Aquitalea magnusonii: one gene and its partner. The protein of the gene in region 2 binds, or shares a complex with, the protein of the main gene of each other region. Links are inferred from orthologs where the notes say so. Each region holds a gene or a part of one and is shown on either strand. Other genes may lie near its edges. The genes, in order: DLM_RS16065 and dapF.

What was found.
Region 1: the proteins of dapF (region 2) and DLM_RS16065 are in contact, whole or in part, in a solved structure (PDB 5YGU), measured with the Escherichia coli proteins. The link is inferred for Aquitalea magnusonii from one-to-one orthologs.

The regions. Positions count from the first base shown.
Region 1 is NZ_AP018823.1:3,373,009-3,376,286, forward strand. What follows is about bases 183-3,143. They hold DLM_RS16065 (RNA pyrophosphohydrolase), read right to left. Parts: upstream 1,966-3,143; coding sequence 1,399-1,965; downstream 183-1,398. Other genes in these bases: parE (DNA topoisomerase IV subunit B), read right to left, coding at 183-1,248; DLM_RS16070 (glutamine synthetase family protein), read left to right, coding at 2,364-3,143. Also shown: more of parE, read right to left, coding at 1-182; more of DLM_RS16070, read left to right, coding at 3,144-3,278. UniProt on the Escherichia coli protein: Master regulator of 5'-end-dependent mRNA decay.
Region 2 is NZ_AP018823.1:1,896,059-1,899,372, reverse strand. The notes cover bases 94-3,090. They hold dapF (diaminopimelate epimerase), read right to left. Parts: upstream 2,009-3,090; coding sequence 1,178-2,008; downstream 94-1,177. Other genes in these bases: DLM_RS09115 (DUF4442 domain-containing protein), read left to right, coding at 2,742-3,090; DLM_RS09120 (TetR/AcrR family transcriptional regulator), read left to right, coding at 2,128-2,718; DLM_RS09130 (DUF484 family protein), read right to left, coding at 491-1,138; DLM_RS09135 (hypothetical protein), read right to left, coding at 94-494. Also shown: more of DLM_RS09135, read right to left, coding at 1-93; more of DLM_RS09115, read left to right, coding at 3,091-3,242; DLM_RS09110 (crotonase/enoyl-CoA hydratase family protein), read left to right, coding at 3,255-3,314. UniProt on the Escherichia coli protein: Involved in the succinylase branch of the L-lysine biosynthesis and in the biosynthesis of the pentapeptide incorporated in the peptidoglycan moiety. Catalyzes the stereoinversion of LL-2,6-diaminopimelate (L,L-DAP) to meso-diaminopimelate (meso-DAP).

The DNA of each region.
Region 1 (3,278 bases), 1.5 Mb from region 2 along the record:
GCTTTCGCAATCGGTCAGTTTGCCCGGCAGCACGGCCACGCCGGAGCCCTTTTTCTTTTCCACCTTTTTGACTGACTTCAGGCGCGACTGCGCCTGGCGAATGGCCAGCTCGGCAATCTTCTTGCCCGCTTCCACATTCTGGTTCAGCCATAGCTCCACCGGGTCGCGCGACAGGCTGGAAATCAGCTTCAGCGCATCGCGGCTGGTGAGCTTGTCCTTGGTCTGGCCTTGGAATTGCGGGTCCAGCACGCGGGCCGACAGCACAAAGCGCACCCGGCTCCACACGTCCTCTGCCATCAGCTTGACACCGCGCGGCAGCAGGTTGTGGTGGTCGATGAAGCTCTTCACCGCATCGAACACCCCGGCACGCAGGCCAGCTTCATGGGTGCCGCCAGACGGGGTGGGAATCAGGTTGACATAGCTCTCGCCGCTGGCCCCATCTTCAAACCAGGCCATCGCCCACTGCACGCCTTCGCCCTTGGCAAATTGTTCGTGGTCGTCACCGATATAGGCTTCGGCGGCGAACAGCGGCGCAATCGGCTCGTCACCGTTGCACAGCTCGGCCAGATAGCTCTTCAGGCCCTGCGGGTACTGCCACACCTTGACCTCGGCACCACTGGGCTTCTCTACCGTCAGCGACACCGCCACGCCGGGCAGCAGCACCGCCTTGGCGCGCAGCAGGCGTTCCAGCTCAGGCAAGGAGTAACGCGGGCTTTCAAAATACTTGCCATCCGGCCATACCCGCACCCGGGTGCCGCTGGTGCGCGGGCCGCAGTCGCCAATGCGGGCCAGGGGTTCGATCACGTCGCCGCCGGAAAACACCAGGCGGTGTACACCGCCTTCGCGCTTGACCTCGACTTCCAGCCGGGTGGACAAGGCATTGGTCACCGACACACCTACGCCATGCAAACCACCGGAGAAGGCATAGGCACCACCGTCTTTCTTGTTGAACTTGCCACCGGCATGCAGGCGGGTGAATACCAGCTCCACCACCGGCACGCCTTCTTGCGGATGCAGGCCAACCGGAATGCCGCGGCCATCATCTTCCACCGACAAGGAACCATCCTGATGCACGGTAACGGCAATCTTGCGGGCATAGCCACCCAGCGCCTCGTCGGCGGCGTTATCGATGACTTCCTGGCAGATATGGGTGGGGTCGGTGGTGCGGGTATACATGCCCGGTCGCTCTTTGACCGGCTCCAGCCCCTTGAGTACCCGTACCGAGGATTCGTCGTACTGTTGCGTCATAGCTTTTATCGTCGCCTGTAACGGCCCTGCAGCCAGGGCCAAGCCTGATGATGATGTTGCCACCGTGCCGACAGGCAGGGTGGTCATGATGCTCAAACGGCAGCCCAGGGCCGCCGCTTGCTTGATGGGTGAGACAGACTGACCGTGCGCTCAGTGGTCCTGCTGCTTGTCCGGCAAACCTTCGGCCACCGGAGCCGGCCGGGCAGACTGCCGCATGCGCTGCAAAAAGCTGTCGTAGTTTTCCAAGCCCTTGAGGAAGCGCGACAACTCGGTCAGCGCGCGGATATACACATCACGCTTGAATTCGATGACGGCATCCACCGGTGCCCAGTAGTCGTTCCAGCGCCAGCCATCGAACTCCGGATGACTGCTGGCACGCAGGCAGACATCGCAGTCGCGCCCGGTCAGCCGCAGCAGGAACCAGATCTGCTTCTGTCCCTTGTAACTGCCACGCCATTCGCGGCGCACCCAGTTGCTGGGCACTTCGTAACGCAGCCAGTCGCGGGTGCGCCCCACGATCTTGACATGTTGCGGCAACAGCCCGACTTCCTCCAGCAGCTCGCGGTACATCGCAGCCTCCGGGCTTTCACCCGGCTTGATGCCCCCTTGCGGAAATTGCCAGGAATGTTCGCGTACCCGCTTGCCCCAGAACACCTCATTTTTGCCATTGATGAGGATGATTCCGACATTGGGGCGATATCCGTCCCGGTCCAGCATGAAAAAAACCTGCAAATCGTCTAGTTGACCGAATTTTTGCACATTTCGACAGCTCTTGCCATGCGCCTGACGTGGCGGCTTGCCAGCAATTCCACCACACACTGCCTGGCACACCGTGAAAAGAATTGACGCCCCATGCCAAAGGCGTTTAAAAATCCGGCACAGCACCTTGCTGCCCACACCCCGGAAGGCCTCGCTTTCATGCAAGCACGTCGCAGTCCAGCCACATTCCCACCCCTGCCTGCGGCAGCGGTGGTGCCGTGCGCCTGGGCAGACCCGACAGCCTTGTCGCTTGGCTTCTTCGTCCAGCCGTTTACCGCAGTCGGTCACCGCTAGCGTTTTGCCGTATTACCCGCCCATGTGGCGGCTATCGACAATTCAACGCCCAAGGACCCTCCATGCTGAATCCTGCAGACTGGCTGCAACACCATGGCATTCGCACTGTCGAATGCCTGTTTTCCGATATTACCGGTACCGCGCGCGGCAAGATCTTGCCGGCCACAAGCGTATTGAACGGCAGCGAATTGCGCTTTTCGCAAGTGGGGCTGGTACAGAGCGTCACCGGCGACTGCCTGCAACAACTGGTCCCCGAGCTGGACCCGGACATGCTGCTGCAAGCTGACCTCAGCACCCTGCGCCGCCTGCCATTCAGCCATGAGCCGGCCGCCATGCTGATTCACGACTGCCTGCACGAAGATGGCAGCCTGATCGAATTCTCGCCACGCAATGTGCTGCACCGGGTACTGGCACGCTATGCCGAGCTGGGCCTGAAACCTGTTGTTGCACCTGAGATGGAGTTTTATCTGTTTGCCCGGCGCCAAGGGCTGGACGAAGCACCACAGCCCCCCGCCAGCTATGGCAAAAGTGGTGACAGCCTACGCCAGCCCTATGCGCTGGATAGGCTGCATGATCTGGCCGCAGTGCTGGACGACATCCGCCATGGCTGCCAGTTGCTGGGCATCGGTGCCGACACCCTGCTGCAAGAGGTGGGCTGTGGACAACTGGAAATCAATCTGCAGCATGGCGACGCCATTGCGCTGGCCGACCAGGCCTTCCTGTTCAAACGCATGGTACGCGAGGCCGCCACCCGTCATGCGCTGGAAGCCTGCTTCATGGCCAAGCCGCTGGCCAATGATGCCGGCAGCGCCATGCACATCCACCAGAGCCTGGTGTACGCTGACAGCGGCCGCAATGCTTTCTCGCTGGATAACGGCCAAGCCGCAGCGCGCTTTGCCCACTATATCGCCGGCCTGCAACGCTATTTGCCGGATGCCTTGCTGCTGCTGGCACCCTACGTCAACTCCTATCGCCGC
Region 2 (3,314 bases):
AAAAGCAGCATGCCCCATGACAAGCCAGCCCATTTGCTGCGCAGCAGGGCCAGCAGGAACAGGCGGTACAGCAGATAGCTGATGATCACAATCATCGGCGGCATCATGATGTAGGCTGCCATCGGACGCCATTGCAGGAATGGAGAAGTCAGCAGGCAGCCCAGGCCCAATGTAAGCTGGGAGATCAGCAGGGCGGTGATGCGCGGAGATTCGGCCGGAAAGCTCAGGCCTCGCCTGCCGGCACTGACGGCGGCGGGCAACCAGATGGCCGCCGAGATTGCCAGCCAGATGTAGCTGTAAACGAAGGGTAGCCAGATGGGGCGCAGCAGGTGATAGGGCTCGGTCAGACGGATGGTCGTAGCCAGCAGGAAATAGCCTGCAACAAAAGCTGCAATGGCAACCGGGCTGCGTGCAGCGATCTGTCGCCACAGGATGTGCAGCAAATATGCGGCCAGCAGCAGAATGATGGTCCAGCCCCCGATGGTTGCGGTCATGCCTGTCCCAGCACGCGCAGCAGCGCTGCGGAAATGATTTCACCCATTTGGGCCAGGTAGTGTGTATGCATGTCGAAGGTGAAGCGTTGAGCGTCATCGCTGGCAAGTACCAGCAAGCCGAATGCGCTGCCGCTGGCATCGGTCAGCGGTATCTGGCTGAATGATTGCAGTACCGGCGTGGCCGGGAACCAGCCCAGCACTTCATCATTGACATAAGGGCCGCAGTAGGGGGCGGACAGATTGCGCGCCAATGCCTGGACTTCATGGCGCGCATTGTACAAGGGTGAGGATTCGGCTGCCGGGTGCCACAGGCGCAGTGCCATGCGATCCAGTGCAAAATCCTGATGGAAGCAACTGGCCAGACCATCCGCAATCTGCTGCAGGTTCAGGCAGCGCTGCAGCATCAGCGACAGCCGGTGCGCACTATGGATGATCTGGTCATTGGCTTCGCCGTGGCGGATGAGTTGATGCAGGCGGGCTTCCAACTGGCGGTTGCGGTCTTTCAGTTCCAGCATCTGGCGGTCTGCCAGTGAAACCACCACCCGGTCCTGCGCCATCTGGCCGCGCAGACCAAAGCGCTCGGCATGGTGCTGCAGGAAATCCGGATGGCTATCCAGAAAGGCCAGAACCTCTTCGCTTTGCATCAACATTCTCCTTGTGCGGCGCATGCGCGCCTTGGCAGTTCAGACTTCGATTTCGCCTTGGAATACCGTCATGGCCGGACCAGTCATGCGTACGGGCTGACCATCGCCATGCCATTCGATTTGCAGGTCGCCACCGCGGGTATGCACCAGCACCTTGCTGTCCAGCAGGCCGCGGCGGATGCCAGCCACAACCGCAGCGCAGGCCCCGGTGCCGCAGGCCAGGGTTTCGCCGGCACCGCGCTCAAAGACGCGCAGGCGGATTTCCTGCCGCGAAACAATCTGCATGAAGCCGGCGTTGACCTTCTCCGGAAAGCGATGATGAATTTCAATCAGGGCACCCAGTTCCTTGACCGGCGCGGTGTCGACATTATCGACCACCTGCACGGCGTGCGGGTTCCCCATTGATACCACGCTGATGTCGCAACTGTAGCCGCCGGTATCCAGCGGGTAGGTGATGGCGTCGCCTTCGGCAACAAAGGGGATGTCCACGGGCCGGAAGCGTGGCACGCCCATGTCGACAATCGCCTGGTTCTGGCCCAGGTATTCCGGAACGATCACGCCTTTGGCGGTTTCCACCCGGATGGCCTTCTTGTTGGTCAGTTTCTGGTCGCAGACAAACTTGGCAAAACAGCGTGCGCCGTTGCCGCATTGCTCCACTTCACTGCCGTCATTATTGAAAATGCGGTAGCGAAAATCGTTGTTTTCTTCCTGGGGGGATTCCACCAGCAGCAGCTGATCAAAGCCGATGCCGAAGTGGCGGTTGCCAAGTTGGCGAATTCTGTCGGTATCGAGGGAGACGGTTTGTCTGACACCGTCAATTACCATGAAGTCATTGCCCAGGCCATGCATCTTGCTGAATTTGAGTCGCATCGGAAAAGGTCCGGTCTCAGGGTTGGCCAAATGCCTTCCATCATAACCGATATGCCATGCCTGTCCAGCTTTGGAGCCATTCGATTGACACCTTACTAACCAGTAAGTAAAGTTTGCTGATGAAACCTGCCACCGATACCAAAAGCGATACCCGCAAGCGCATTCTCGACATTGCCGAGGAGCTGCTGCTGACGCGTGGCTACAATGCTTTCAGCTATCAGCACATCAGTTCGGTACTGGGCGTGCGTAATGCTGCCATTCACTACCATTACCCCAAGAAAACCGACCTTGGCGTGGCGCTGATCCAGCGTTACCGCCGTCGCTTCCAGCGCTTTATCGAAGCGCAGCTGGCCTTGACACCTGCCGAGCAACTGGAGCGCTATTACACGCTGACCGATGCCTATTTCGAGCGTGACCAGCAAATTTGTCCCAGCGGCATCCTGACGACCGAATACCAGACCCTGCCACAGGAAATGCAGCAGGAAGCCAATGCCTTTGTCGATGAAATGCGTGACTGGGCGGTCAGCATTGCTGCGCGCGGGCGGGCTGATGGCAGCATGCGCTATGCCGGCACGCCGGAAGCCATGGGCCTGTTGATGCTGGCCGCCCTGCAGGGCGGCTTGCAACTGGCGCGTACCGACCAGGCAGTGATCGACGCGCTGAAAATCCAGATCCGGGCCTTGCTGGGCCTGGATGCTTCACTTCCATGACATAAAACAGAGGGCTAACACGCATGGATTATCAAAAAAACAGCATGAGTCGCATTGCCGACAAGGTAGGCAAGTTGCCGGTCGGTATGCGCAGCAGGGTCTTGTCCCTGCTGTTTGGGCGGCTGGTTCCTTTTCTGTCCACATCCGGCATTCGCTTTGAGCAGGTGGGGCATAGCAGCCTGACTGTTTCCATTCGCAACCAGCGCAAGGTGCAAAACCATATCAAGGGCGTACATGCCGCGGCCATGGCACTGCTGGCCGAGACCGCCAGTGGCTTTGTCGTGGGCATGAACGTGCCGGATGACAAGCTGATGCTGCTCAAGTCGATGAAGGTGAATTACATCAAGCGCGCGCAGGGCAATATGCGCGCTGTGGCCACACTGAGCGACGCGCAGATTCACGCCATGTACGACACCGACAAGGGTGATGTGCTGGTTGATGTCAGCGTAACAGACGAATCGGGGGAGTCACCGGTTATCTGCGAAATGGTGTGGGCATGGGTGCCCAAGAAGCGCCCTCAATAAAGGAGCCCAAACATGCAATGGCAGACATTTGATGTTGGCGTAGAGGATAAGGTGGCACTGGTGCGCTTCAAT